4 regions of the Streptomyces panacea genome follow, and region 4 is predicted to be linked to each of the others. Evidence: riboswitches for the same ligand, from Rfam matches in the RefSeq annotation. Region 4 holds a riboswitch; each other region holds the start of a gene.

Region 1 (7,301 bases), on a different contig from region 4:
TGCACCGGACCCGGTTGCCGAGTGGGGTCGACGCGTGGCTCGTGACGCGGTACGTGGACGCCAAGCGGGCGCTCGCCGATCCGCGGCTGTCGAAGAATCCCGTGCACCATGCCGAGCAGGCGCACGCCAAGGGGAAGACGGGGATCCCGGGGGAGCGGGGCGCGGAGTTGATGACGCATCTGCTGAACATCGATCCGCCCGACCACACCCGGCTGCGGAGGCTCGTGTCGCAGGCGTTCACGCCTCGCCGGGTGGCCGAATTCGCTCCCCGCGTGCAGGAGTTGACGGACGGGCTGATCGACGCCTTCGCCGCGAAGGGGGAGGCCGACCTCATCCACGACTTCGCCTTCCCGCTGCCCATCTACGCGATCTGCGATCTGCTCGGCGTCCCGCGCGAGGACCAGGACGACTTCCGCGACTGGGCCGGGATGATGATCCGGCACGGCGGCGGGCCGCGGGGCGGGGTCGCGCGGTCCGTGAAGAAGATGCGGGGCTATCTCGCCGAGCTCATCCACCGTAAGAGGGACGACCCCGGCGACGACCTGATCTCCGGTCTGATCCGGGCGAGCGACGACGGCGAGCACCTCACCGAGAACGAGGCCGCCGCGATGGCGTTCATCCTGCTCTTCGCGGGGTTCGAGACGACCGTGAATCTGGTGGGTAACGGGGTGTACGCCCTGCTCCGCAACCCTGATCAGCGTGAGCGGCTCCAGCGTTCGCTCGACGCGGGCGAGACGGGGCTGCTCGCGACCGGGATCGAGGAACTGCTGCGCTACGACGGGCCGGTGGAGCTCGCCACCTGGCGCTACGCCACCGAGCCCGTGCGACTCGGCGGGCAGAACGTCGCGGTGGGCGACCCCGTCCTCGTCGTACTCGCCGCCGCCGACCGCGACCCGGAACGGTTCGACGATCCGGACCGGCTCGACCTGTCGCGGAGTGACAACAAACACCTCGGATACGGCCACGGCATCCACTACTGCCTCGGCGCACCGCTCGCCCGGCTGGAGGGGCAGGCCGCCCTCGGTACGCTTCTGACCCGCTTGCCCGACTTGCGACTTGCGGTCGATCCATCCGATTTGCGGTGGCGTGGGGGGCTCATCATGCGTGGACTGCGCACGCTCCCGGTGCAGTTCACAGCGGTGCGTGACTGACGGATCGTCAACACTGTGACTTTCACGTGATCTCCGCTGCATCGACTTGTGACAGACCTTGGAGTACGGCTACGTTCACGACCGTCTCAGCAGTCACGTGTTCGGGATTCACGTTTCAGCAGTCTCACGGAAGGCAACCGCATGCGCTCCGGGAACGGCCGGCACCGTCGGCCCCGTCAAGCCCCCGCCCTCGTCGTCGCGGCAGGGGTGACAGGCTCGGCGATCGCCATTCCGCTGCTCGGCGCGACCGGCGCCAGCGCGGCCGACGCCACCACCTGGGACCGCGTCGCCGAGTGCGAGAGCGGCGGCATGTGGAGCGCCGACCTCGGCAACGGGTTCTATGGCGGGCTCCAGATCTCCCAGGAGACCTGGTCCGACTTCGGCGGTACGGCGTACGCGCCCACCGCCGACCAGGCCAGCCGCAGCCAGCAGATAGCCGTCGCCGAGAAGATCCTCGACGCGCAGGGGCCGACCGCGTGGCCGACCTGCGCGCTGGTCACCGGGCTCACGGCGGACGCCGGTACGGCTCCGGACGGCGAGCCCTCCGGTGACTCCTCCGACGCCGCCCAGAAGTCCAAGGCGCCCGCGGAGCCCGAGCCGAGCGAGACGGCCGTCCTGCCCGCCGCTCCCGAGTCGACGCCCGCGTCCGGTCAGTTCGGCCGTGACTCCGCCTCGGAGGCCCAGGAGCCCGGCACTGGGGGGCCGGGCACGGAGTCGAGCACGGACGCCGCTACCGAGGCCGGCGGCGGCCAGGGCAAGCACCGCGGCGAGGCGGCACCCGAGGCGGGCACGTCGGCCGACGCCTCGGACGGATCGGGCGAATCGGATGGAACGGCCGAAGCGGGCACGTCGGACGAAGCGCGCGACGGCGGTCGTCATGCCTCGCGGAGTGACGGTTCGGCACGCGACGGCGACACCGCCGCCGACGGCTCGTACACCGTCCGCGCCGGCGACAACCTGTGGGCCATCGCCGACGAGCAGAAGGTGGAGGGCGGCTGGTCCGCGCTCTACAAGGCGAACCGCGAGGTCGTGGGCTCCGACGCCGACCTGATCCTGCCGGGCCAGAGTCTCGATCTGGCCGCGAAGTAGGGGTAGTTAAACGGTCTATGTCCGTATCTGGGCAAGTGAGACAAGGGTCTCTTCGCCCCAACTGATGCGGTCTGACCGGCACGTCGCCCCGCCTCCGTCCCGACCTGCGTAAACAGGGGTTTCCCCGGGACGGGATGGGCGAATCATCCCGGATGTTCCTCCTTTGAACATCCGGGATGTCTGTGTTTACGGTCTGAACCGCTCGCACCGCGGGCACCGTCGACCGTCACGCCGAATCCTGCCGTCGGTCGGGGGGAGTAGTCGTCGCGTCAAGCGCCGAAGGCAGGAGCGGGGGACCCAAAGGTAAGTGCCGGTCAGTACGGCCGGCTCGGGGTGCAGTCGTGTGCAGGGGGACGTGAAGGCGTTCCCGGGTCACACGGCCGGGCAACTCACTTGGCCCGAACCCGACAGCTCACCTCGTAGGCGTCGGTGAGGAGATCTCGCATGCTGTTTTCCAGCAAGTCCGGCAGGGCCAAGCACCGCCGCCCGTCCAAGGCCGTCCGTTACGCCACGCTCGCCGGCATCACCGGTGCCGCTGTCGCGGTCCCGCTGATCGGCGCCACCTCCGCCTCCGCGGCCACCACCTCCGAGTGGGACGCCGTCGCCCAGTGCGAGTCCGGCGGCAACTGGTCGATCAACACCGGCAACGGTTACTACGGCGGCCTCCAGTTCTCCTCCTCCACCTGGGCCGCGTACGGCGGCAGCGCCTTCGCGTCCAGCGCCGACCAGGCCTCGAAGTCCCAGCAGATACAGGTCGCCGAGAAGGTCCTGGCGGGCCAGGGCAAGGGTGCCTGGCCGAGCTGTGGCGTCGGCCTGTCCAACGCCGCGAACAACGCCGGCTCCGACGACTCCGGCCAGCAGGCCCAGGAGCAGGCCCCCAAGGCCGCTCCCAAGGCCGCCCCGAAGGCCGCTCCGAAGCAGGAGTCCGCCCCGCGCGCCGCGCAGGAGCAGTCCGCCTCGCGCGGTGAGACGCGCGGCCCGGTCAAGAAGGGCGACGGCGAGTACAAGGTCAAGGCCGGCGACACGCTCTCCAAGATCGCCGACACCAAGAAGGTCGAAGGTGGCTGGAAGAAGCTCTTCGATCTGAACAAGGGCATCGTCGAGAACGCCGACGAGATCTTCCCGGGTCAGCAGCTCCACCTGAGCTGACCCTTCCCTGCCCGAGCCCCGGCACGGCGCGCCTCACTCCCCCCGGACGCGCCGTGCCGGGGCTCGGCCCCGCCCGGCCGCCACCGCCTTCGGGCCGGACCGGACCGGACAGGGCTGGACCGGGCCGGGCCGGACCCCAGGACATTCGCGGCTGAACGGGCATTCAGGACTCTTTTCGTCCCAGCGGGCGGGCATCTGCCGACCGCCGACCGGGAGCCGGTTAGGCTCATGCCGCAAGGCCAACGAGGCTCTGCACTCCACGCGTCACATCCCAGAAGGAGATGCTCGTGCCGTCCATCGACGTCGTCGTAGCCCGGGAAATCCTTGACTCCCGAGGCAACCCAACGGTCGAGGTCGAGGTCGGCCTCGACGACGGCAGCACCGGCCGTGCTGCTGTCCCCTCCGGTGCGTCCACCGGTGCGTTCGAGGCCCTTGAGCTCCGCGACGGTGACCAGAACCGCTACCAGGGCAAGGGTGTCGAGAAGGCGGTCCTCGCCGTCATCGAGCAGATCGGCCCGGAGCTCGTCGGTTACGACGCCACCGAGCAGCGCCTGATCGACCAGGCGATGTTCGACCTGGACGCCACGCCCGACAAGTCCTCGCTCGGCGCCAACGCCATCCTCGGTGTCTCCCTGGCCGTGGCGCACGCCGCGTCCGAGGCCTCGGACCTGCCGCTCTTCCGCTACCTCGGCGGCCCGAACGCGCACCTGCTGCCCGTTCCGATGATGAACATCCTCAACGGCGGGTCGCACGCCGACTCCAACGTGGACATCCAGGAGTTCATGATCGCGCCGATCGGCGCCGAGTCGTTCTCCGAGGCCCTGCGCTGGGGTGCCGAGGTCTACCACACGCTGAAGAAGGTCCTGAAGGAGAAGGGGCTCTCCACCGGCCTCGGCGACGAGGGCGGCTTCGCGCCGAACCTGGAGTCCAACCGCGCCGCGCTCGACCTGATCCTCGTGGCCATCAAGGAAGCCGGCTACGCCCCGGGCAAGGACATCGCGCTCGCGCTCGACGTGGCGGCCTCGGAGTTCTACAAGGACGGCTCCTACGAGTTCGAGGGCAAGTCGCGCTCGGCCGCCGAGATGACCGAGTACTACGAGGAGCTCGTCGCCTCGTACCCGCTCGTCTCCATCGAGGACCCGCTCTTCGAGGACGACTGGGCCGGCTGGAAGGTCCTCACCGACAAGCTGGGCTCCAAGGTCCAGATCGTCGGCGACGACCTCTTCGTCACCAACCCCGAGCGCCTGGCCCGTGGCATCGAGGAGGGCTCGGCCAACGCCCTGCTCGTCAAGGTCAACCAGATCGGTTCGCTGACCGAGACCCTGGACGCCGTCGAGCTGGCGCAGCGCAGCGGCTTCAAGTGCATGATGTCGCACCGTTCCGGTGAGACCGAGGACGTCACGATCGCCGACCTGGCCGTCGCCACCAACTGCGGCCAGATCAAGACCGGCGCCCCGGCCCGCTCCGAGCGCGTCGCCAAGTACAACCAGCTGCTGCGCATCGAGGAGATCCTCGACGACGCGGCGGTGTACGCGGGCCGCAGCGCGTTCCCCCGCTTCAAGGACTGACCCTCCAGCGGGCCCTCCAGGGACTGCCCTCCCAGGGCTGACCCTTCCGGGACCGCCCCTGGGGCACCGGTCATTGCCCCGCCCGTCCTACGGCCGTCCCCGGCCACGGTCCCGTACCGTGTCCGGGGACGTACGCGCGTACAGAGGCAGTACGGCGGTACAGAGGTACGAGGGGTCCGCCGGGCCTCCAGGGAGGCGGGACCATGGCCGCGAACCGGGACCGGTTCTCCACCGCGACCAAGATCAGGATCCTGGGCGAGCAGACCGCCGCCCGCGTCTACCGCTCGCAGACCCGCAGGCAGGCCCGCCGCTCCCGGCTCACCGGACGCGCGGCCTTCCTCGTGCTCGTCGTCTGCTCGCTGATCGTGGCGCTCGCCTACCCGATGCGGCAGTACGTGTCGCAGCGGAGCGACATCGCGGAGCAGAGGCAGTTGACGCGCGAGGCGGCGCGGCGGGTCGAGGAACTGCGTGACGAGAAGGCCCGACTCCAGGACGACGCGTACGTCCAGCGGCTGGCGCGCGAGCATCTGCACTACGTGATGCCGGGGGAGACCGGCTACATCATGGCCGACCCCCGGGCGGCCGACGAGCGCCGCACCGACCAGGGCGCGGCCGACCGGCCCTGGTACTCCAATCTCCTGGACGGCGTCGACAGCGCCGACCGGACGGACTGACAGACATCAAGGAAACCGACGCAGGTATGCAAACGCCCCCTCCGCAGACGACACGCGGCGAACCCACCGAGGCGGACGTCGCGGCGTTCAAGCAACAGCTCGGCCGGCCCCCGCGCGGTCTGCGCGCCATCGCGCACCGCTGCCCCTGCGGGCAGCCCGATGTGGTGGAGACCGCCCCGCGACTCCCGGACGGCACGCCGTTCCCGACGCTCTACTACCTGACCTGCCCGCGCGCGGCCTCGGCCATCGGCACGCTGGAGGCGAACGGTGTCATGAAGGAGATGACCGAACGCCTCGCCACCGACCCGGAGTTGGCCGCCGCGTACCGCGCGGCCCACGAGGACTACATCGCGCGCCGTGACGCCATCGACGTGCTGGCGGGCTTCCCGAGCGCCGGCGGGATGCCGGACCGGGTGAAGTGCCTGCACGTGCTGGTCGGCCACTCGCTCGCGGCGGGTCCGGGAGTGAACCCGCTGGGCGACGAGGCGCTGGCGATGCTGCCCGAGTGGTGGCGCAAGGGCCCCTGTGTGATCCCGTTCACAAAGCCCGGGGACGCCGACGCCGCCCAGACCGACGCCGAGGCCGCCGCCCAGCCCGACGCCGAGCAGGACGCCCGGCCCGCAGCCCAGGCCGACGCGGAGGACACGGTATGACCAGGATCGCGGCCGTCGACTGCGGTACGAACTCCATCCGCCTCCTCGTGGCCGACGCGGACCCCGCCACCGGCGAACTCGTCGACCTCGACCGGCGCATGACGATCGTGCGGCTCGGCCAGGACGTCGACCGGACGGGCCGGCTCGCCCCCGAGGCGCTGGAGCGCACCTTCGCGGCCTGCCGCGAGTACGCCGGGGTCATCAAGGAACACGGCGTGGACCGGATCCGCTTCGTGGCCACCTCCGCCTCCCGTGACGCCGAGAACCGCGACGAGTTCGTACGCGGCGTCCTCGACATCCTCGGTGTCGAACCCGAGGTGATCACCGGCGACCAGGAGGCGGAGTTCTCCTTCACCGGCGCCACCAAGGAGCTGACCGGCCGCACCGACCTGGCGAAGCCCTACCTGGTCGTGGACATCGGCGGCGGCTCCACCGAGTTCGTCGTCGGCGACGACCGGGTCACGGCCGCGCGGTCGGTGGACATGGGCTGCGTACGGCTGACCGAACGGCACCGCCCGGCCGACCCGGCCACCCTCGCCGACATCACCGCCCTGCGCGCGGACATCGCCGCCGCCATCGACACGGCGGAGCGGGCCGTCCCGCTCGGCGAGGCCCGCACCCTGGTCGGCCTGGCCGGCTCCGTCACCACGGTCGCGGCGATCGCGCTGGGTCTGACGGCGTACGACTCGGAGGCGATCCACCACGCGCGCATCCCCTTCGACGTGGTCCGGGAGATCACCACGACGCTGCTCGCCTCCACCCACGCCGAACGTGCGACGATTCCGGTGATGCATCCGGGGCGCGTCGACGTGATCGGCGCGGGCGCGCTGATCCTGCTCACGATCATGGAACGGACCGGTGCGCGGGAGGTCGTCGTGAGCGAGCACGACATCCTCGACGGCATCGGCTGGTCGATCGCCTGAACGGGTGACCGGGGGGTGTCGCGGGGGCGTTCCGGGGTGCCGGGAGCGTCTTTACGGGGGTCTTACGGGGGCTCTGCGCCACGCTCCGGAACGA
Region 2 (7,301 bases), on a different contig from region 4:
CTGGCTGAGCAGCGCCGAGACCGTCGCTTCCGGGATGCGGGTGACCGGCACCGCGTGCCCCGGCGGCGCGCTGCCGCTGTGCCGCGCGCCCTTCGCGACGACGACGGGCTTCACCGCCCCCGTACGCCTCGCCAGGCGTGTGAACTTCCGTGGGTTGCCGATCGATTCGAGGTACAGCAGCACGACGTCGGTGTCCGGGTCGTCGTGCCAGTACTGGAGGAAGTCGTTGCCCGACACGTCCGCGCGGTTGCCCGCCGAGATGAAGGTGGACAGGCCCGCGCCGCGCCGGACCAGCCCGGCGAGCAGCGCGATGCCGATCGCGCCCGACTGGGTGAAGAGGCCGATCCGCCCCCGGTCGGGCGGTTCGGGCGCGAGCGAGGCGTTCAGCCGGACGGGTGGTGAGGTGTTGATGACGCCGAACGCGTTGGGCCCGATGACCCGCATCCCGTACGACCGCGCCTGCCGCACCAGTGCGCGCTGCCGCTCCCGCCCGGTGGGCCCGCTCTCCGCGTATCCGGCGGACAGGACGACCAGGCCCTGGACACCGTGTTCGCCGCAGTCGGCGACGACTTCGGGCACCCGCTCGGCGGGGACGGCGACGATCGCGAGGTCGACGGGCTCCTGGATCTCCGCGACGGAGCGTACGGCCGGGACGCCCCCGATCTCGGCCAGTTCCGGGGGCAGGGCCAGATTCACCGCGTACGTACGCCCGGTGAAGCCCCCGTCGAGGAGATTGCGCAGCACCGCCCGCCCCACGCCGCCCGCCGTGCGGCCGGCGCCGACGACGGCCACGGACGACGGGCCGAGAAGCCGCTGGACGGAGCGCGCCTCGGCGCGCTGCTCGCGGCCCCGCTGGACGGCGAGGGACTCGGCGGTCGGTTCGAGGTCGAGTACGAGGCGGACCGAGCCGTCCTCGAAGTTGCGTTTCTGGGTGAACCCGGCGTCCCGGAACACCTTGATCATCTTGTTGTTGGCGGGCAGCACCTCCGCTGCGAAGCGCCGGATCCCGCGCTCGCGCGCCACCGCGGCGATGTGTTCCAGGAGCGCGGAGGCGATCCCGCGCCCCTGGTGCGCGTCCTGGACGAGGAAGGCGACCTCCGCCTCGTCGGCGGGGGCCGACGCGGGCATGCCCCGGCTGTCGATGCGGTCGTAGCGGACGGTGGCGACGAACTCGCCGCCGACGGTCACGGCGAGGCCCACCCGGTCCACGTAGTCGTGGTGGGTGAACCGGTAGACGTCCTTGTCGGAGAGCCGGGGGTAGGGCGCGAAGAAGCGGTAGTACTTCGACTCGTCCGAGACCTGTTCGTAGAAGCTGACCAGGCGCTCGGCGTCGTCGGTGGTGATGGGCCGGACGCGGGCGGTGCCCCCGTCGCGCAGGACCACGTCTGCTTCCCAGTGAGCGGGGTAGGCGTGCTGCGACGGCGGCGTCATGGGGAGAGCCTACGGCGCGCACACGGGTAGCGGCGGTTGTCCGGCCGGGGCAGTCTGGGGGTGCCTCACCGGTCCGTTACGGGGCACATGAGACACTGGTCTAGACAACAACTGTGACTTTGAAGGGCAACACCATGGCTGAGCGCCGCGTCAACGTCGGCTGGGCCGAGGGCCTGCACGCCCGTCCCGCCTCCATCTTCGTCCGCGCCGCCACGGCCTCCGGCGTTCCGGTGACGATCGCCAAGGCCGACGGCAGCCCGGTCAACGCGGCGTCGATGCTCGCCGTGCTGGGACTGGGCGCGCAGGGCGGCGACGAGATCGTCCTGTTCTCCGACGCGGACGACGCCGACGCCGCGCTGGACCGGCTGGCGAAGCTGGTCGCCGAGGGACTGGACGAGCTTCCCGAGACCGTCTGAGCCGCACCTGTACGACGAAGGCCCCGGCGCGGGACGCCGGGGCCTTCGTCGTAGGTGGATGTCCGTGCCGTCAGACGCCGACGCCGTGCGCGCGCAGGTACGCGACCGGGTCGATGTCGGAGCCGTACTCCGCGCTCGTCCGTGCCTCGAAGTGCAGGTGTGGGCCGGTCGAGTTGCCGGTCGAGCCCGAGAGCGCGATCCGCGCGCCCGGCGTGACGCTCTGGCCGACGGAGACGCCGATCGAGGAGAGGTGTCCGTACTGGGTGTACGTGCCGTCGTTCATGCGGATGACGACGTTGTTGCCGTACGCGCCGCCCCAGCCGGCCTCGACGACGGTGCCCGCGCCGACGGCCACGACCGAAGTGCCGGACGCCGCGCGGAAGTCGACGCCGGAGTGGCTGCCGGAGGACCAGAGCGCGCCGCCGGTCCGATAGCCGGTGGTGACCGGTGAGCCGGTGACGGGGAGTCGGTAGGAGTTGAGGCGCTCGCGCTCCGCGGCCCGTGTCGCGCGCTCCTTCTCCTCGCGGATCTCCTTGGCGCGGGCCGCCGCCTTGCGCTTCGCCTCGGCCTTGGCGCGGGCCGCGGCTTTGGCCTCCGCCTTCGCCTCCGCGGCCTTCCGGACGGCCAGGTGCTGCGCGTCGGCCTGGGCGTCGATCTTCGCGGCGAGCGAGGTGTCGATGACGATGGCGCGGACCGGGGTGACCGGGACGGCGTCCTGGGCGACGGCCGCCTCCACGTCGGCGGCGAGCGCCGGGGAGGCGAGGGTGCCGATGACACCGGCCGCTGTGAGAGTCGCGACTCCGGCGATGTTCGCGCTTCTGCGCGTCATTCGGCTCGGGGCACGGTGCTTCCCGGGGGCACGGGTGAACGCCATGAAGTGGCTGGTCCTTTCCTTCCTTCTCGCCTACCGGGTTAGCTGACGGGTTCGGAGCAGGAAGGTCTCCTACGGGCTCCTCCGCGGATTGCGCGAAGGCCCCCGATTCACCCCAGGGACGTGAATGGGTCCCCGGCTCCCCAGGCTCGCGCCTGACGGGGACTCGGCGATGGCTGTCCGGTGCCGCGGATGCGGCGGGCTCTGGCGGACAGCCGGACCGACGCTAAAGGGGTCATCTTTCAATCACCAAACGGACAGGCCATTTTGTAGCGCACGCCACAGGGCATTCAGGCAACGTCCTCCTGAATGCGGACATAGCGGGGAACCCCGGCGACAGGTTCGTCACCGGGGTTCCCTTTATCCGTTTCGCGCGGTCGCCGCGTGGGGCGTCGTCGGCCTCAGCCGGTGACGACCTTCACCTCGCCGATACCCAGGGCCTCGATCGGCTCCCGGATCACCGAGGCGTCCCCGACGAGCACCGTGACGAGCCGGTCGCCCGGGAAGGCGCTGACGACGGCGGCCGTCGCCTCGACCGTGCCGGTCTCGGCCAGGCGCGCGTACAGCTGCGCCTGGAAGTCGTCCGGGAGGTGCTGCTCGACCTGGTCGGCGAGCGTGTCCGCGACGGACGCGGCCGTCTCGTACTTCAGCGGCGCGACCCCGACCAGATTCTGTACGGCCGTCTCACGCTCGGCGTCCGTCAGTCCTTCGGCCGCGAGCGTACGCAGGACCTTCCACAGGTCGTCCAGCGCGGGCCCGGTCGACTCGGTGTCCACGGAGCCGCTGATGGCGAGCATGGAGGCGCCCGTGCCCTGCGGGTCGGAGCGCAGCACCTGCGCGAAGGACCGCACGCCGTAGGTGTAGCCCTTCTCCTCGCGCAGCACCCGGTCGAGCCGGGAGGTGAGCGTGCCGCCCAGGCAGTACGTGCCGAGCACCTGGGCCGGCCAGACACGGTCGTGCCGGTCGGGACCGACGCGGCCGATCAGGAGCTGGGTCTGGACGGCTCCGGGCCGGTCCACGATCACCACCCGGCCGGTGTCGTCGGCGGTCACCGGCGGCACGGGGCGCGGCTCCGAGGTGTCGCCCGTCCAGTCGCCGAGGGTCTCGGCGAGCAGCGCGTCGACATCGACGTCGGTGAGGTCGCCGACGATCACCGCGGTGGCGGTGGCGGGGCGGACATGCGCGTCGTAGAAGGCGCGGACGCCCTTCGCGTCGATGCGTCCGACGGTCTCCTCGGTGCCCAGGCGCGGACGCGACATGCGCGAGGTGGCCGGGAACAGCTCCTTGGAGAGCTGCTTGGCCGCGCGGCGGGCCGGGTTGGCCTGCTCGTGCGGGATCTCGTCCAGCCTGTTCGTGACGAGCCGGCCGACCTCGCTCTCGGAGAACAGCGGCGCGCGCAGGGCGTCGGCGAGCAGGCCGAGCGCCTTGGGCAGCCGGGAGACCGGGACCTCCAGGGAGACCCGGACGCCGGGGTGGTCGGCGTGCGCGTCGAGCGTGGCGCCGCAGCGCTCCAGCTCGGCGGCGAACTCCTCGGCGGTGTGCTTGTCGGTGCCCTCGGACAGCGCGCGGGCCATGATCGTGGCGATACCGTCCAGGCCCTCGGGCTCCGCCTCCAGCGGGGCGGCGAGGGAGATCTCGACGGCCACCACCTGCTGGCCGGGGCGGTGGCAGCGCAGCACCGTCAGGCCGTTGGGCAGCGCGCCGCGCTCAGGTGCGGGGAACGCCCAGGGCCTGGCCTCTCCGGCCGTCGGCTGCGGGTGGAACTCCATGGTCACGGCAGCGTCGGTCACTGGTCCGCCTTTTCGTGCTGGTCGAGGGTCTCGTCGGTGATCTCGTCGGAAGCGGCGTCCTCGTCGTCGGCGGTCGTCGGCTCGTAGACCAGCACCGCCCTGTTGTCCGGGCGCAGCCGGGCCTCGGCCACCGCGCGCACCTCGTCGGCCGTGACGTCCAGCACCCGCTGGACGGCGGTCAGGGCCAGCTGCGGGTCGCCGAACAGCACCGCGTACCGGCACAGTTCGTCCGCGCGGCCCGCGACCGTACCGAGCCGGTCGAGCCACTCGCGCTCCAACTGGGCCTGGGCGCGTTCCATTTCCTCGGCCGTGGGGCCCTCGGCCGCGAACCGGGCCAGCTCCTCGTCGACCGCGGCCTCGATCTGCGGGACCTCGACGCCGCCGGACGTCTTCACGTCCAGCCAGCCCAGCGAGGGCGCGCCGGCGAGACGCAGCAGCCCGAATCCGGCGGCGACGGCCGTACGGTCGCGGCGCACCAGGCGGTTGTGCAGACGCGAGGACTCGCCGCCGCCGAGGACGGTGAGCGCCAGGTCGGCGGCGTCGGCCTCGCGGGTGCCGTCCTGCGGCAGCCGGTAGGCGGCCATCAGCGCGCGCGCCGGGACGTCCTCGTGGATCTCCTCACGGAGCTGCCCGCCGATGGTCTCGGGCAGCGAGCCGTCGCGCGGCGGCTGCTTGCCGTCGTGGCCGGGGATCGAGCCGAAGTACTTCTCGACCCAGGCGAGCGTCTGCTCGGGGTCGATGTCGCCGACGACCGACAGCACCGCGTTGTTCGGCGCGTAGTACGTACGGAAGAACTGCCGCGCGTCGTCGAGGGTCGCCGCGTCCAGGTCGGCCATCGAGCCGATCGGGGTGTGGTGGTACGGGTGGCCCTCGGGGTAGGAGAGCGCGGTCAGGCGCTCGAAGGCGGTGCCGTAGGGCACGTTGTCGTAACGCTGGCGGCGTTCGTTCTTCACGACGTCGCGCTGGTTCTCCATCCCCTCGTCGTCCAGGGAGGAGAGCAGCGAGCCCATGCGGTCGGCCTCCAGCCAGAGGGCGAGCTCCAGCTGGTGGGTGGGCATGGTCTCGAAGTAGTTGGTGCGCTCGAAGCTGGTGGTGCCGTTGAGCGAGCCGCCGGCGCCCTGGACCAGCTCGAAGTGACCGTTGCCCTTGACCTGCTTCGAGCCCTGGAACATCAGGTGCTCGAAGAGGTGGGCGAGGCCCGTACGGCCCTTGACCTCGTGGCGTGAGCCGACGTCGTACCAGAGGCAGACCGCGGCGACCGGGGTCAGGTGGTCCTCGGAGAGCACCACGCGCAGTCCGTTGGCGAGCCGGTGCTCGGTCGCTGTCAGGCCGCCGGAACTGGCCTGCGCTGTGGCCGTGTGACCCATGGGCATGTACGTCCCTTCGATCGCGATATGGAGAAGTCCTGCCACTGTATGCAAGCGTGCCCGCGCCTGGCGAAGTTCCCGTGTCCGGGGAAGCGGCGAGGACTCGCCATCGGCCCGTGACCGACGCTCGACGGGCTCGTACGGGGGCGCCGGAAACGGCGTCTCGGACCGTTCAACGACGGGTCGAGGTCGGCGTTGTCGGTGCGGCGGGCCACAATGGTCGGCGTCAGTTCCTCTAGTTGTCCGCCCAGACCCGCACAGACCTGTGAAGGAGCCGCAGCAGCGATGGCCCGCCGCAGCACGAAGACCCCGCCGCCGGAGGACTTCGAGGAGAAGATCCTCGACATCGACGTGGTCGATGAAATGCAGGGCTCCTTCCTTGAGTACGCGTACTCGGTGATCTACTCCCGCGCCCTGCCGGACGCCCGGGACGGTATGAAGCCGGTGCACCGCCGCATCGTGTACCAGATGAACGAGATGGGCCTGCGCCCCGACCGCGGCTATGTGAAGTGCGCCCGCGTCGTCGGCGAGGTGATGGGTAAATTGCACCCGCACGGGGACGCGTCGATCTACGACGCCCTCGTCCGGATGGCGCAGCCGTTCTCGATGCGGCTGCCGCTCGTCGACGGGCACGGCAACTTCGGCTCCCTCGGTAACGACGACCCGCCGGCCGCGATGCGGTACACGGAGTGCCGGATGGCTGACGCCACGTCACTCATGACGGAGTCGATCGACGAGGACACCGTCGATTTCCAGTCGAATTACGACGGCCAGGAGCGAGAACCGGTCACCCTGCCCGCCGCGTATCCGAACCTGCTGGTCAACGGCGCCTCCGGGATCGCCGTCGGTATGGCGACGAACATGGCGCCGCACAATCTGGGCGAGGTCATCGCCGCCGCCCGGCATCTGATCAAGCACCCGGGCGCCGACCTGGAAACGCTGATGCGGTACGTGCCGGGGCCCGACCTGCCCACCGGCGGCCGGATCGTGGGTCTCCAGGGCATCAAGGACGCGTACGAGAACGGGCGCGGGACGTTCAAGATCCGCGCCACGGTCACCGTGGAGGACGTCACCGCGCGCCGTAAGGGCCTCGTCGTCACCGAACTGCCCTTCGCCGTCGGCCCGGAGAAGGTGATCGCCAAGATCAAGGACCTGGTCTCGGCGAAGAAGCTCATGGGCATCGCCGACGTCAAGGACCTCACGGACCGGATGCACGGGCTGCGTCTGGTCATCGAGATCAAGAACGGCTTCATCCCCGAGGCGGTGCTGGAGCAGCTCTACAAGCTGACGCCGATGGAGGAGACCTTCGGCATCAACAACGTGGCGCTGGTGGACGGCCAGCCGCTGACGCTGGGGCTCAAGGAGCTGCTGGAGGTCTATCTCGACCACCGGTTCACCGTCGTGCGCAGGCGCAGCGAGTTCCGCC
Region 3 (7,301 bases), on a different contig from region 4:
GAGCCAGCCAGTCGCCCGCACGCGCACGGAACAGCGCCGGGGCCAGCGCGCCCGAGCCGTCCGGTACGGCCCCGAGCAGCGGGGCACCCGCCACACCCGGCAGGTCGGCCAGATTGCAGCGCGCCGCCAGATCCGGCACGGCGGGCCAGCTGCCGATCACCACCCCCAGCGCTTCGATCCCGCGGGTGAGCAGCGCCTCGGCCGTCAGCGCTGTCGCGTTGAGCGTGCCGAGCCCGGCGGGCGCCACCACCAGCACCGGGGCGGCGAGCAGCCGCGCGGCGTCCGCGAGCGTGCCGCCCTCGTGGTCGAAACGCACCAGCAGGCCGCCCGCACCCTCGACCAGCACCAGGTCGTACTCGGTCGCCAGCTTCGCGGCCGTCTCCGCGATCTCCTCGGGCCGCACGGGCGTCGCACCGGCTCGCCGGGCCGCTGTCGCGGGCGCCAACGGCTCCGGATAACGGGCCAGTTCGACCGTCGTGACGCCGCCCGCCAGACGGATCACCTCATCCACGTCGCCCGACTCGCCGGGCGCGACACCGGTCTGCGCGGGCTTCAGCACCGCGACCGTACGGCCCCGGGACAGCGCCACCGCGGCGACGGCCGACGTGACGACCGTCTTGCCGATCTCCGTCCCCGTCCCGGAGACGATCAGTACACCCATCTCAGCCCTCCCGCGCCGCCGCCGCCACCGCGCGGCAGATCCGGGCCAGGTCGTCGTCGTCCGTCACGTACGGCGGCATCGTGTAGACGAGGTCGCGGAACGGCCGCAGCCACACCCCTTCGCGTACCGCCGCGCGTGTCGCCGCGGCCATGTCGACCTCCCGGTCCAGCTGTACGACGCCGATCGCGCCGAGGACGCGCACGTACTTCACCCCGGGCAGTGACGCCGTGTCGGCGAGGCCGTCACGCAGCCCCGCCCCGATCCGTTTGACCTCGCCCCGCCAGTCCTGGGCCAGCAGCAGGTCGATCGAGGCGCACGCCACGGCCGACGCCAGTGGATTGCCCATGAAGGTGGGGCCGTGGGCGAGGACGGGCACCTCGCCGCGCGAGATACCCGTCGCCACCGCCGATGTGCACAGGGTCGCCGCCATCGTGAGATAGCCGCCGGTCAGCGCCTTGCCCACACACATCACATCGGGAGAGACGCCCGCGTGCTCCGCCGCGAAGAGAGCGCCGGTGCGGCCGAAGCCCGTCGCGATCTCGTCGAGGATCAGCAGTACGCCGTACTCGTCACAGGCCTCGCGCAGCACCCGCACGTACTCGGGGGAGTGGAAGCGCATGCCGCCCGCGCCCTGCACCACCGGCTCCACGATCACGGCGGCCAGTTCGTCGGCATGACGGGCGACGAGGGCGCGCAGATGGTCCGCGTACGTCTCGTCGTACGCCTCGAAGCCGGCCGGCGGCGCGTCCGCGAAGATCTGGCGCGGCAGCACCCCCGACCAGAGCCCGTGCATACCGCCCTCGGGGTCGCACACCGACATGGGCTGCCAGGTGTCCCCGTGGTAGCCGCCGCGCCAGGTCAGCAGCCGCTGCTTGGCCGGGCGGCCCAGCGAACGCCAGTACTGGAGGCACATCTTGACGGCGACCTCCACCGACACCGAACCGGAGTCGGCGAGGAAGACGTGCTGGAGCGGTTCGGGGGTGATCTCCACGAGCCGGGCCGCCAGCCGGACGGCCGGCTCATGGGTGAGCCCGCCGAACATCACATGGCTCATCCGGGCGAGCTGGTCGTGCGCCGCCTCGTTGAGGACCGGGTGGTTGTAGCCGTGGACCGCCGACCACCAGGACGACATGCCGTCGACCAACTCACGCTGCCCGTGCGCCGGTTCGGCGAGCCGGAGCCGTACACCGGAGGCGGACTCCACCACCAGCGGGTCCGTGCGGCCGGGCATCGGGCCGTACGGATGCCAGACATGCGCCCGGTCCAGCGCGAGCAGCTCGCCCGGACCGAGCGAGCCCCGCGGCGGGGTGTCAGGCATTGGGCGCCAGATCCGTACCGGCACCGCGCCGCCGGACGGTCACCAGGTCGGTACGTACGGACGCCGCTTCCGCCGGGGCCGGCTCGGCCACCGGCTCGGCGCCGTCCGCCGGGGAACCGCACGCGCTCGCGCAGCCGCCGCCCCGGTGTCCGGGCAGCGTCGTCGTGTCCGCGCCCTCCACCTCGAACCCGGCGTCCGCGATCATGTCCAGGTCCGCCTTGCCCTCCTGGCCCTCACTGGTGAGGTAGTCGCCGAGGAAGATCGAGTTGACCAGGTGCAGCGCGAGCGGCTGCATCGTCCGCAGGTGCACCTCACGCCCGCCCGCCAGCCTGACCTCCACGTCGGGGCAGACGAACCGCACCATCGCCAGGATGCGCAGCGCCCGCTGCGGAGTCAGGTTCCACTCCTCGGCCAGCGGTGTGCCCTCGAAGGGGATGAGGAAGTTGACCGGCACCGAGTCGGGGTCCAGCTCGCGCAGCGCGAAGACCACGTCCACCAGGTCGGCGTCGCTCTCGCCCATGCCCGCGATCAGCCCGGAACAGGCCGACAGGCCCGCGCCCTGCGCGTGCCGCACCGTCTCCACCCGGTCCGCGTAGGTGTGGGTGGTGGTGATGTCGCCGTACGTGGACTCGGAGGTGTTGAGGTTGTGGTTGTACGCGTCGGCGCCCGCCGCCTTCAGCCGCTCCGCCTGACCGTCCGAGAGCAGCCCGAGACAGGCGCACACCTCGACGTCCGCGTTCTGTTCCTTGATCGCGCCGATGGTCTGCGAGACGCGGTCGACGTCCCGGTCCGTCGGTCCCCGGCCGCTCGCGACCAGACAGACCCGCTTCGCGCCGCCGGCCACTCCGGCCGCGGCGGCCTTGGACGCCTCGTCGGGCTTCAGCCAGGTGTACTTGAGGATCTCGGCCTTGGACCCGAGCCGCTGCGAGCAGTACGAGCAGTCCTCGGGGCAGAGCCCGGACTTCAGGTTGACCAGGTAGTTGAGCTTGACCCGCCGCCCGAACCACTGGCGGCGCACCTTCCCGGCCGCGGCCACCACTTCGAGCAGTTCGTCGTCGGAGGTCGTCAGCACGGCGAGCGCTTCTTCGCGCGACGGCAGCTCGCGCCGAAGGCCCTTCTCCACCAGTGTGTTCAGCAGGTCCATGGCGCCGATCCTGGCCTACGGCGGGCCTCCGGGCCAAGGATGAAACCCACAAGACAGGTGCATTCAGGTGTGTGTATGACCACACCTTGAGCCCGCCCGTCGGCGGTTAGGGTCTGTGGGCTGCCTACAAAAGGACCCGAGCCGTGCCAACCGAGCCGCCCGTGCCGAGCACGCCGTCCCCTTCGACGCCGCCGGACCCGTTCGGCTGGATCGACGACGAGGCGCTCCGGCGCGAACGGTCCGGTCTCGTCCGTACGCTACGGCCCCGCCCCGCCGACTCCGCGCTGCTGGATCTCGCCGGCAACGACTATCTGGGGCTCACGCACCACCCGGTGACGACGGACGCGGCGGCCGACGCGGCGCGCCGCTGGGGCGCGGGCGCCACCGGCTCGCGCCTGGTCACCGGAAGCACCGCCCTGCACGCCGAACTGGAGCGTGAGCTGGCCGACTTCTGCGGTTTCGAGGCCGCTCTCGTCCTGTCGTCCGGGTACGCCGCGAACCTCGCCGCCCTCACCGCGCTGACCGCGCGCGGCTCGCTCGTCGTGTCGGACGCGGCCAACCACGCCTCCATCGTGGACGGTTGCCGGCTCTCGCGCGCCGAGACCGTGGTCGTACCCCACGCGGACCCGGAGGCCGTGGACAAGGCGCTCGGAGCGCACGGGGGTGTGCGGGCCCTGGCCGTCAGCGACTCGGTGTTCTCGGTGGACGGCGACGCGGCGCCGCTCGCGCGGCTGGGCGAGGTGTGCCGTACGCGGGGCGCCGCCCTGCTCGTGGACGACGCGCACGGTCTCGGGGTGCTCGGCGACGGCGGCCGGGGCGCCGTACACGCGGCGGGTCTGGCCGGCGACCCGGGTACGGTCGCCACGGTCACGCTCTCCAAGTCGCTGGGCAGCCAGGGCGGCGCGGTCCTCGGGCCGGCCCGGGTCATCGACCAACTCGTCAACACGGCACGGTCGTTCATCTTCGACACCGGCCTCGCCCCGGCCGCCGCCGGTGCCGCGCTCGCGAGCCTGCGGCTGCTGCGCGGGGACCCGTCGCTGGCGGTACGGGCACGGGCGGTGGCGCTCGCGCTGCACCGCGGGCTGACCGGGGCGGGGCTGACCGCCGTACGCCCGGACGCGGCTGTCGTCTCCGTCCGGGCGCCGTCCCCGGGGGCGGCCGTGCGGTGGGCCGCCGACTGCCGGGCGGCGGGTCTGGTGGTGGGCTGCTTCCGGCCGCCGTCGGTGCCGGACGGGATCTCCCGGATCAGGCTCACGGCCCGCGCGGACCTGACCGGCGTTCAGGTCGAGGCGGCGCTGGCGACGATCGTCGCGACCGCGCCCGCCGGGGCCGTGACACCGGCCGCCTGAGCACGCGCGGACCTCCCCGCGGACGGGGCCGCGAACAGGGCCGCCGACTTCCCCGCGGACGGCCCGCGGACTTCCCCGCGCGCGCCGTCGCCTGTCGGTCGCCGGGGCCGGAAACTTGAGTCCGCTCAAATACGGTCTCGCGTAGCAGGGTTCACCGCTTAGAGCGACAGAGGGGGCCATATCCCGGCGGATCGCCCGTGCGTCGGGTGTCGTTGGTGGCAGTGTGGCGCGAAGCGCAATCCGGGGACGTACTCGCGGGCATCAGCCATAGGTCGGTCTGCGTCCCGGTGGGAAAGGGACAGCGTCGCCATGGCAGACCATCAGGAAGCATCCGTCACCCTGCCGAGCGATCCGGCCTCGGTACCGGAGGCACGCAGATACGTCGCCCGTGTTCTCGCCGAATGGGGCCTGCCGGGTGACGCGGACACCGCCGAAACGGTTCGCCTGATCATCTCGGAGCTCGCGACCAACGCCGTACAGCACACGTTCGGCAGGTCGCCGACCTTCACGGTCGACCTCACCCTGGAGCGCGACGAGCGACTGCGCCTCGGAGTCACCGACAGCCACCCGCGGTGGCCGCAGCGGCTCCCGGCCGCCGTCCAGCAGGACAACGGCCGCGGCATGGTCATCATCCGGGCGCTGACCGCCGAGTACGGCGGCGGACTGTCCGTCACACCCACCGCGGACGGCGGCAAGACGGTCTGGATCACCCTGCCCTGGACGGCCCGGACCCAGGACGACCAGGCCCGGGGCTGAGCGGCCCGGGGCCGACGGGGCGTCAGCCGACCCGGCCGTACCAGACGCTCCGTGACCAGATGCGCTGGAGCCGCACCACCTGGCCGCTCTTCGGCGAATGCCACATCTTGCCGCCGCCGGCGTAGATCCCGACGTGGTAGACGCTGTTCCCGGAGTGGAAGAACACCAGGTCGCCCTGTTCGCGGCTGGAGGCCGCGATGTGCCGCGTCCGGTTGTACTGCTCCTGAGCGGTACGCGGGAGCGCCTTGCCGGCCTTCTTGTACGAGAAGAGCGTCAGACCCGAACAGTCGAACCGGTGTGGACCCGACGCCCCGTACATGTACGGCGCGCCCTTCTTGGAGGCGGCCACATCCAGCGCCCTGGTGGCGACGGGCTGGGCGTGGGCCTCCGACACGGCGCCGGGCGCCAGCATCGTGCCGCCCACGGCGGCGAGGAGGGCCGATGCGGTACCGGCCCGGGAGAGCAGCGACGGGACATGCGTCTGCGCGGACATGCGGAACCCTTCGTCAGCCGCCTGTGAAGGATGACCTGTCGGGTTCGGACTGGCGAAGACGCCCGGCCGCGTGAGCGGCTTCACCCCGAGGAGCGGTCCATGGTCGGACCGCCCCGAACTGCTCGGGTCCTCCACTCCTGCCGATCCACTCGTGTCGACCAGTCATCCGGAGCGGCGGCAGGACTCGGCGTCCACCCGGACCGCCCCGCCGAGGTGGCGGGGGCTTGTCGTCACACGGATCTTGACGCGGCCTCAGCGCGATTCCGCGTTGAAACGACCTTGTGTGACTCTCATCACGTATGACCCATTGGGGTTGGTATGGCCGATTCGGTGAACGGCTCATCCGACCGCTCACGCGCTGTACCTGCGACGCAGCGAGACGTTACGGCCGGACGGCCGATCGCCCGTCGCAAGTTGCCGGCCCGGCCGCTTCGGGCGGGTCGATACGCCGAACGGGCAGCCAAATGCCCTACGGGCGCGTCGGAACGGGCGTGTCCGCGCGGGACGGCGGGTCGCCGGTCCGTATCGCGTCGCGCCGCCGTGTCGGTGTCATGTCACCTCAAGTCGCCGGTCCGGGCGGCATGGTGACGCGTCCGGCCCTGCGCTCCCCGTCGAGCATCCGGAGCGTACGGTCCAGGGTCGGTGTGTGCAGCTCCGTCTCGCCCCGCGCGTGCATCAGCGTCAGCGCGTCGCGCAGTTCGGCCGCTCGGGCCACCAGGGCCTGTGCGGCCCGCAGTGCGCCGTACGTGTCGTCGGCGCGCGACGGGTTGATCCGGCCCACCAGGTCGACGACCCGGAGGTAGCTGTCGACGAAGTCGCCCTCGGCGCGGGTCAGCGCGGGCAGCGGCGGCAGTTCCGGTGGCAGCATCGGGCGCTCACCCGGGGGAGTTGAAGCCGAGGGATGCCCTGCGGTCCCGCGCGACCTGGTCCACCAGGCCGTACTCCATGGCGCCCGTCGCGTCGAAGATGGTGTCCCGGTCGATGTCGGAGTCGACCCGCTCGGCGCTCTGACCGGTGTGCCGCACCAGCATCCGTGCCATCAGGGCCCGCAGCCGCAGCAACTCCTCGGCGTGGATGGCGAGATCGGACGGCTGGCCGCGCACGGGCTCCTCGATTCCCGGCTGCTGGAGGACGACGCGCGCGCCGGGCAGTGCCATCCGCTTGCCCGGCGCCCCCGAGGCCAGCAGGACGGCGGCGGTCGACACCGCCTGGCCGAGACAGGTGGTCGTCACGTCGCAGCCGACGACCTGCATCGTGTCGTAGATGGCGGACATGGCGCTCAGCGAGCCGCCGGGGGAGTTGATGTAGAGCGCGATGTCCTGGTCGGGCGCCGCGTATTCGAGATGCAGCAGCTGCGCGATCACGTCGTTCGCCGAGGTCTCGTCCAGGGCGGTGCCGAGGAAGACGATCCGTCCCTCGAACAGCTTGGAGTACGGGTCGAGGGAGCGGGTCCCGGTGGAGGTCCGCTCGGTGAACTCCGGCAGGACGTAACGGGCGGAAGGACGGTTCATGGTGTGCCTCTCCTCGCGTGCCGGACGCGGCTCAGTGCTCTGTCCGTAAAAAATGTACAGGACGTACAG
Region 4 (7,301 bases):
GGTCGGCGGCAACGGATACCGCTACTACGACCAGGACGCCCTCGTCCGGTTGCAGCGGATCCTGCTGCTGCGTGAACTCGGTCTCGGCCTGCCCGCGATCGCCGAGATCCTCGACGGCCAACAGGACACGGCCGCCGCCCTGCGCACCCATCTCGCGCTGCTCGAACAGGAGCGTGCGCGCGTGGGACGTCTGATCGCGTCGGTGCGGACCACTCTCCACAGGACCGAGAGGGGAGAACAGCTCATGGCCGAGGAAATTCTCGACGGCTTCGATCACACCCGCTACGAGCGCGAGGTGACCGAGCGGTGGGGCCGGGACGCGTACGCGAAGGCGGACCGCTGGTGGCGCTCGCTGAACGAGAGCGAGCGCCGGGAGTTCATGGACCTGCACGAGAACATCGCCCGCGACTGGGGCCGGGCCAGGAAGGACGGTCTCGCCGCCGACAGCGACGAGGCGCAGGCCATCGCCGCCCGGCACTGCGACTGGCTGTCGAGCACCACGAGCCCTTCCAGGTCGTATGTCATCGGAGTCGGCGCGATGTACGTCGACGACCCGCGCTTCGGCCGTAACTACGACAAGTACGCGGAAGGCGCGGCCGTCCTCGTACGGGACGCGATGAAGGTGTACGCCGAGCGCCACCTCACCGACTGACGGCCCGCCCCCGGGCTGACTTCCCGGCCGGGCTCCGGTCACCGCACCGGCCCACCGGTAGCCCAGTCGGTCGACGGCGGGTAGCCCCCCGGCGCGTAAGGGGCCAGCCTGGGAAGGGCGCGGCACCGTCCGCAGCCGTCGACGGACCGGGCAGGAGACACAGGTGGGGCAGAGAGACAGCGGAGACGACGGGACGGCGGGCGGCGGCGGGAGCGACGGCCGCCGTCCCGCCGACGGGGCTGTCCGCCGTCCCGGCCTGTCCACCAGGCTCCGCGGCCTCGGCGACAACGCCCGGCGCGGGATCCGGCGCGGCGTCCGCCGCGGCTTCCGGCGCGCCGACCCCGACTCCCGCTCCGGCTGGACGGGCGCCAACCCGGCCGACTCCCACGCCCCGAGTTCGATCCCGCCGAGCTTCGACCCGGACGACCCCACCTGGGAGGGCTTTCCCTCCGCCGACCGGCACCCCCCGGGTTTCGGTCCCGGCGATCCCCGTCCCGCCAGACGGGGGCGCGGCCGGCACGCCGCCCGGTCGGCGCATCCGGTCGTGGCGATCCTGCCCTTCCTGATCCTCGTGGCGGGGATCATCATGGATCAGGCGACCCCGACCGCGATCACCGCTTCCCCGCTCTTCGCGGCGGCGCCGCTGGTCGCGGCCCCGTTCTTCTCGTTCGCGCGCACGCTCGTCATCGGCCTCCTGTCCCTGGCCGCCGTGCTCGGACTGCACTTCTTCAACGACACGGTCGACGAGGTCGCGACGATCACCGAATCGCTGACCGTCTTCACCGTCTCCGTCCTCGCGCTGGCCATCAACGGTGTCGTACGCCGGAGCGGTGAGCGCCTGGCGTCGGCGCGCGTCATCGCCGAGGCCGCCCAGCGGGCCGTCCTGCCGACGCCCGCCTCCCGGATCGGCGGGCTGCACATCGCCGCGCGCTACGAGGCCGCGGAGGAGGGGGCGTTCATCGGCGGCGACCTGTTCGCCGTCCAGGACACGGAGTACGGGGTACGGCTGGTTGTCGGCGACGTACGCGGCAAGGGCATGGCCGCCGTCGAGACCGTGGCCGTCGTCATCGGCGCCTTCCGCGAGGCCGCCGAGCAGGAGCGGTCGCTCGAAGGGGTCGCGCAGCGGCTGGAGCGGGCGCTGGCGCGCGAGGGCACGCGGCGCGACGGGATCGATCTGTTCGAGGGTTTCACCACCGCCGTACTCGCCGAGATCCCGCACGCCGAGGGCATGGTGCGCGTGGTCAACCGGGGGCACCCGGAGCCGCTGCTGCTCGCGGACGACGGCGGACTGACCGTGCTGGCCCCCGCCGATCCGGCGCTGCCGCTCGGGATGGGCGAGCTGGGTTCCTGGCCGGACCGCGCGGACGAGATCCCGTACCGGGCCGGGGCGACGCTGCTCCTCTACACGGACGGGCTCACCGAGGCGCGCAACACGGCGGGCGTCTTCTACAACCCGCGCGAACGGCTCGCGGGACGGATCTTCCCCGGCCCCGACGAGATGCTCGACGCGATCGTCGGGGACGTACGGCTGCACACCGGCGGCGGCAGTACGGACGACATGGCGCTGCTGGCCGTCAGCAGGCCCACCGAGCGGCAGCCGGAGCGGCGCCGGACGATGCCCGTCGTGCCGTGACGGCGTCGCTTCCCGTATCTCCTCCGTCTCTTCGCGATCCCTTCGCCGTGTGTCGTCATCTCGCCCGGCACGCTGCGTAGTTGGGGCGCACCACTCCGCATAATATTTGACGCACCGTCAGTTCGAGTGTGTGATCGCACACGGTCGGAGGGGCGATCGACTCGCCCGATTCCACCCGCTTGTGTCCCGGTTGGTCCGGGCCGGGCCCGCTAACGATCACCCGGAACAGCTTGGAATAAGCCCCGGTCGTCTATTAACGTTCGATAACGCAGCGCGGTTGTCCCAGCCGTCGAAAGAGACGGCACCGTGCGCACGCGCCGAATTCCGCAAGGAAACCGGGGAACCACCAATTGGGGTGAATCGGGCGTCTCTTGCTGCCTCGTGCGGCCAAGAACGCTCGTAGGAGACCTTCCTGCTCCGAACCCGTCAGCTAACCCGGTAGGCGAGAAGGAAGGAAAGGAGAGCGCCCCAGTGGCGTCCAACAGGCCTGCCCCCGAAGCCTCAGCCCCGGTCCATTTCGGTCCCGGGAGCCGGTTCGCCGGTACCGATCGCGCCGACGACGAGGCGACCAGGGACTGGGAGGAGTGGAATCCCACCGCGGACTCCATCCGTCCCGTACGCGGCAAGCACCGTGTCGCCAAGCAGCGCAACGCTCTCGCCCGCAGCTCCACGGTCCTCGGAGTGGGCGTCATCGCGGCGGTCGGCGCGGGAGGCATCGCCTCCGCGCAGGACAAGCCCGCGGTCTCGATATCACTTCCCGACGCGCTCTCGGACAGTTTCCCCGACGCCAAGTCTCTTCCCGGTGTCGGGTCTTTCATGTCCGACGGCGACAAGAAGAGCGACGAGACCCCCTCCCCGCTCACCACCGCGGGCCTCACCGCCGCGGACGCCCAGCAGGGCACCACCGACTCCGGCGAGGCGCTGCGCGCCCGCATCCTCCAGCAGGCGGAGCAGCAGCAGGCCGAGGCCGACGCCGCCCAGAAGGCGAGCGCCGAGACGGCCGCCGCCGAGACGGCCGCGGCCGAGGCGAAGAAGCAGCAGACCGAGGCCGAGGCGAAGGCCGCCGAGGAGAAGCGCAAGGCGAGGGAAGCGGCCGAGCGCAAGGCCGAGAAGGAGCGCCTGGAGAAGCTGGCCGCCAGCTTCTCGCTCCCCACCTCCTCGTACACGCTCACCTCCACCTACGGCCAGACCGGCTCCATGTGGTCCTCCGGCCAGCACACCGGCCTGGACTTCGCCGCCCCCACGGGCACGCCCGCCAAGGCCGTCCACAGCGCGACCGTCAAGTCGGCCGGCTGGTCGGGGTCGTACGGCTACCGCGTGGTGCTGGAGCTCGGCGACGGTACGGAGATCTGGTACGCCCACCTGTCCTCGATGACCGTCAGCGCCGGCCAGAAGGTCAACACCGGCGAGACGGTCGGACGCGTGGGAGCCACCGGCAACGTCACCGGCCCGCACCTGCACCTTGAGGTGCACACCGCGGGCGGCAGCGGGATCGACCCGCTGAGCTGGCTCCGCAGCAAGGGACTCACGCCCTAAGTGCCCTAAGCGCCCTGGGTGTTCTAGTTCCGATACGGGTTGTAGCCGCCGTAGTCGATGTACGGCGGCGGAGTCCACACCCGCCCCGTCGCCCGCGCCGCGTAAGCCAGCGCGGGCGACGCCATTTCCCGGCGCTGCCACATGTGGTGCAGCAGTTCCTGCTCGCGCTCGGCGAAGTCCCGGCCCGCGTCGCCGCGCCCCGCCCGGTGGCGCAGGAACGCGAGGGCGGTCGCGAACGCCTGGTACTCGCCGACCGTACGGGCCGCCGACGGCCCGTACGTACGGCCCGCCACATCGCGCGCCATCGAGCGCGCCCGCATCGAGGACAGCGCCAGCGGCTCGGTCTCGGCGAGCCAGCCGGCTGCCGCGTACGCCGGCAACTCGGCCGACACCGTGCGCAGTTCACGCTGCCGGCTCCAGATCGCCAGCCAGGTGAGCAGGGCGAAGGCGGGGACCATGAAGGCCGCGTACACCGCGTAGAAGCCGTACGGGCCGAACAGTGACGTGGAGCCGTTCCACAGGGCGTGCACGCCCATGGCCAGCACGAGGCCGAGCACCGGCGCCAGCCGGCGGCTCACCCGCAGGCGGCGGGGGGCGACGGCGGCGATGCCGAAGCCGATGCCCGTCAGGACCGTGAACAGCGGATGCGCGAACGGCGACATCACGACCCGTACGAAGAAGGTCGCCGCGGTCACGGACGCGAGGCCCGAGTTGCCGATCTGCTGGTCCTCGCCGAAGGCGTTGCCGAGATAGAGGATGTTCTCGGTGAAGGCGAAGCCGGTCGCGGTGAAGCCGGCGACGACGACTCCGTCGACGAGACCGGTGAACGACTTCCGGCGGAAGAGGAAGATCAGCAGGATCGCGGCGGCCTTCGCGCTCTCCTCGACGATCGGCGCCACCACCGTGGCCCCCAGGGACTCCGCGCCGGTGGGGTCGGCGGTGGCGGTGGCTATCCACTGGGTCGCGAAGGAGTTCGCGGTGATCGCCACGAGGGCGGCGGCGCAGGCACCCCAGGCGAAGGCGAAGATCAGATTCCGCCAGGGCCCCGGCTCGACCCGGTCCAGCCAGCGGAAGGCCGCCATCAGCAGCGGCACGGGCAGGGTCGCCAGACCGAGACCGACGAGGAAGCCCCGCGTGCCGGTCTGTTCCCGGACGAGCGCGAGGATCAGCAGGCCGCAGATGGCGAGCAGGATGATCACCGCGCCCGCGCGCACGGCCGGGTGCCGCCAGAACGAGCGGTAGGGCCGGTAGCGCCAGCGGGAGCGCTCCGGCACGGCGGCCCACATGTCACCGGCCCGCTCCTGCTGCTCGAACGCGGGGATCGCCGGGTGCGGGAGCGGGTGCGGGGGCGGAGGGGCGTGCGGCGGCGGTCGGGACGGTTCGGACACCTCCTGACCCTAACGAGCGCCACCGACACCCCGCGACGGTGCCCGGTCCGTCCCGGCCGGCGTGCTACCCGGCCGGAGCGCCGTCCTGCTCGGCCGGAACGTCGTGCACCTCGGCCGGAGCGCCGTCCACCTCGGCCGGAACCCCGTCCGCGACGCGGCGGAAGACCAGGTCGCGTACGGCATGCCCCTTGTCGATGCCCTGGCCCTCGAACCGGGTGAGCGGCCGGAAGTCGGGCCGCGGCGCGAAACCGTCGTCCGGGGCGGTGTTCTCGAAGGCGGGGTGCGCGGTCAGTACGTCGAGCATCTGCTCGGCGTACGGCTCCCAGTCCGTCGCGCAGTGCAGTACGGCACCGGGCTTCAGCCGGGGCGCGGCCAGGTCGAGGAACTCGGGCTGGATCAGCCGCCGTTTGTGGTGGCGCGTCTTGGGCCACGGGTCGGGGAAGTAGACGCGTATCCCGTCCAGCGAACCGGGCGCCAGCATCTCCCGCAGCAGGATGATCGCGTCGCCGTTGGCCACCCGGATGTTGGACAGTCCGTCGCCCTCGGCGAGACGCAGGAGGTTGCCCTGCCCCGGTGTGTGGACGTCGGCGGCGAGGATCCCGGTGCCCGGATCGTCGGCGGCCATCCGCGCGGTCGCCTCGCCCATGCCGAAGCCGATCTCCAGGACGACCGGCAGCCCGCCGAAGAGCGCGTCGAGATCGAGCACCCGCTGTCCGTCGATGTCCAGGCCCCAGGACGGCCACAGCCGCCGCAGGACATCGGCCTGGCCGGTCGTCACGCGGCTGCGGCGCGGCTGGAAGCTGCGGATACGGCGGTCGAAGTGCGATCCGGCGGGGTCGGCGGCCGGCCCCGAGCCCCCGGGGAACATCCGGGACCAGGGGTGGGCGTCGTCGGCGCGCGCGCCGTCACCGTCGCGGTCGCTGTTCACGTTCATCTGGGTCATCTGGGTCTCGGACACGTCTTCTCGGCACGATTTCTCAGGCACGACGTCTACCGCCGGCTCGGACAGGATTCTCTCGATTCTACGGACCCGCCGGACCCGCCCCGGGTGCCCCGCGGCCCTACGCCCCGTCCGCGTCCCTCAGCATCGTCAGCGCCCGCCTCGCCACCTCGCGGCCGATCGGGAGAGCCGCCGTCGCCGCCGGTGACGGGGCGTTGAGCACATGCACCGTGCGCGGTGACTCCTGGATCAGGAAGTCGTCGGCCAGCGTGCCGTCCCGCAGCACCGCCTGGGCGCGCACCCCGGCCGTCGCGGGGCGCAGGTCCGCGTCCGTCACGGCGGGCAGCAGCCGGCGTACGGCGGTGGCGAAGGCGCGCTTGGACAGTGAGCGGCGCAGCTCGCCCGCCCCGTAGCGCCAGTGTCTGCGCGCTATCCGCCAGGAGCCGGGCCAGCCGAGGGTGCCCGCCAGCTCACGGGGGCGCACGGCGGACCAGGAGTAGCCCTCCCTGGCCAGCGCGGGCACCGCGTTGGGGCCGACATGGACGCCGCCGTGGACGCCGCGCGTCAGATGTACCCCGAGGAACGGAAAGGCCGGATCCGGTACCGGATAGACGAGTCCGCGGACGAGACCGGGCCGGGCCAGTTCGAAGTACTCGCCGCGGAACGGGACGATCCGCATGCCCGGGTCGTCGCCCGTCAGCCGTGCCACCCGGTCGCACTGGAGCCCCGCGCAGTTGACGAGGGCGCGGGCCCTGACCACCTCTCCGGAGGACGTACGGACCGCGACACCCCAGGCCCGCCGGTCGACGACGGTGACCTCGGCGCCGTACCGCACGGAGGCGCCCGACGCCTCGGCCGAGTCGGCGAGCCGCGCCGCGACGGCCCCGAAGTCGCACACCCCGGTCGTGCCGACGTGGATCGCGGCCAGGCCGCGCACCTCCGGCTCGTACTCCATGATCTGCGCCGGGCCCAGCTCCCGGACCGGAATGCCGTTCTCCCTGCCGCGCTGGACCAGGGCGTGCAGCCGGGGCAGCTCGTCGCGGTCGGTGGCGACGATGAGTTTGCCGGTGACCTCGTGCGCGATGCCGTACTCCGCGCAGAACTTGACCATCTCGGCGGCGCCCTCGATCGCGTAACGCGCCTTGAGGGAAC

What was found. A riboswitch is a leader RNA that binds a small molecule or an ion and turns the genes downstream of it on or off. The one in region 4 is predicted to bind cyclic di-AMP.
Positions count from the first base shown of each region.
Region 1: another riboswitch for cyclic di-AMP. It lies ahead of P3L51_RS06565 (transglycosylase family protein); the one in region 4 lies ahead of P3L51_RS21490 (M23 family metallopeptidase).
Region 2: another riboswitch for cyclic di-AMP. It lies ahead of P3L51_RS06200 (M23 family metallopeptidase); the one in region 4 lies ahead of P3L51_RS21490 (M23 family metallopeptidase).
Region 3: another riboswitch for cyclic di-AMP. It lies ahead of P3L51_RS25715 (C40 family peptidase); the one in region 4 lies ahead of P3L51_RS21490 (M23 family metallopeptidase).

Region 1 is NZ_JARJHW010000016.1:39,681-46,981, forward strand. It holds gene P3L51_RS06555 (cytochrome P450 family protein) at 1-1,151, shown strand, start outside; gene P3L51_RS06560 (transglycosylase family protein) at 1,293-2,240, shown strand; cyclic di-AMP (ydaO/yuaA leader) riboswitch at 2,505-2,681, shown strand; gene P3L51_RS06565 (transglycosylase family protein) at 2,685-3,389, shown strand; gene eno (phosphopyruvate hydratase) at 3,671-4,957, shown strand; gene P3L51_RS06575 (FtsB family cell division protein) at 5,161-5,631, shown strand; gene P3L51_RS06580 (DUF501 domain-containing protein) at 5,658-6,284, shown strand; gene P3L51_RS06585 (Ppx/GppA phosphatase family protein) at 6,281-7,207, shown strand.
Region 2 is NZ_JARJHW010000015.1:12,504-19,804, forward strand. It holds gene P3L51_RS06190 (bifunctional acetate--CoA ligase family protein/GNAT family N-acetyltransferase) at 1-1,431, opposite strand, end outside; gene P3L51_RS06195 (HPr family phosphocarrier protein) at 1,566-1,847, shown strand; gene P3L51_RS06200 (M23 family metallopeptidase) at 1,918-2,721, opposite strand; cyclic di-AMP (ydaO/yuaA leader) riboswitch at 2,735-2,900, opposite strand; gene P3L51_RS06205 (M16 family metallopeptidase) at 3,120-4,487, opposite strand; gene P3L51_RS06210 (M16 family metallopeptidase) at 4,505-5,875, opposite strand; gene P3L51_RS06215 (DNA gyrase/topoisomerase IV subunit A) at 6,161-7,301, shown strand, end outside.
Region 3 is NZ_JARJHW010000131.1:10,809-18,109, reverse strand. It holds gene bioD (dethiobiotin synthase) at 1-661, opposite strand, end outside; gene P3L51_RS25735 (adenosylmethionine--8-amino-7-oxononanoate transaminase) at 663-1,979, opposite strand; gene bioB (biotin synthase BioB) at 1,972-3,123, opposite strand; gene P3L51_RS25725 (8-amino-7-oxononanoate synthase) at 3,267-4,472, shown strand; gene P3L51_RS25720 (ATP-binding protein) at 4,782-5,228, shown strand; gene P3L51_RS25715 (C40 family peptidase) at 5,251-5,721, opposite strand; cyclic di-AMP (ydaO/yuaA leader) riboswitch at 5,725-5,891, opposite strand; gene P3L51_RS25710 (hypothetical protein) at 6,281-6,589, opposite strand; gene P3L51_RS25705 (ATP-dependent Clp protease proteolytic subunit) at 6,597-7,232, opposite strand.
Region 4 is NZ_JARJHW010000092.1:14,075-21,375, reverse strand. It holds gene P3L51_RS21500 (MerR family transcriptional regulator) at 1-652, shown strand, start outside; gene P3L51_RS21495 (PP2C family protein-serine/threonine phosphatase) at 1,197-2,285, shown strand; cyclic di-AMP (ydaO/yuaA leader) riboswitch at 2,591-2,745, shown strand; gene P3L51_RS21490 (M23 family metallopeptidase) at 2,757-3,821, shown strand; gene P3L51_RS21485 (PrsW family intramembrane metalloprotease) at 3,845-5,209, opposite strand; gene trmB (tRNA (guanosine(46)-N7)-methyltransferase TrmB) at 5,274-6,077, opposite strand; gene lhgO (L-2-hydroxyglutarate oxidase) at 6,271-7,301, opposite strand, start outside.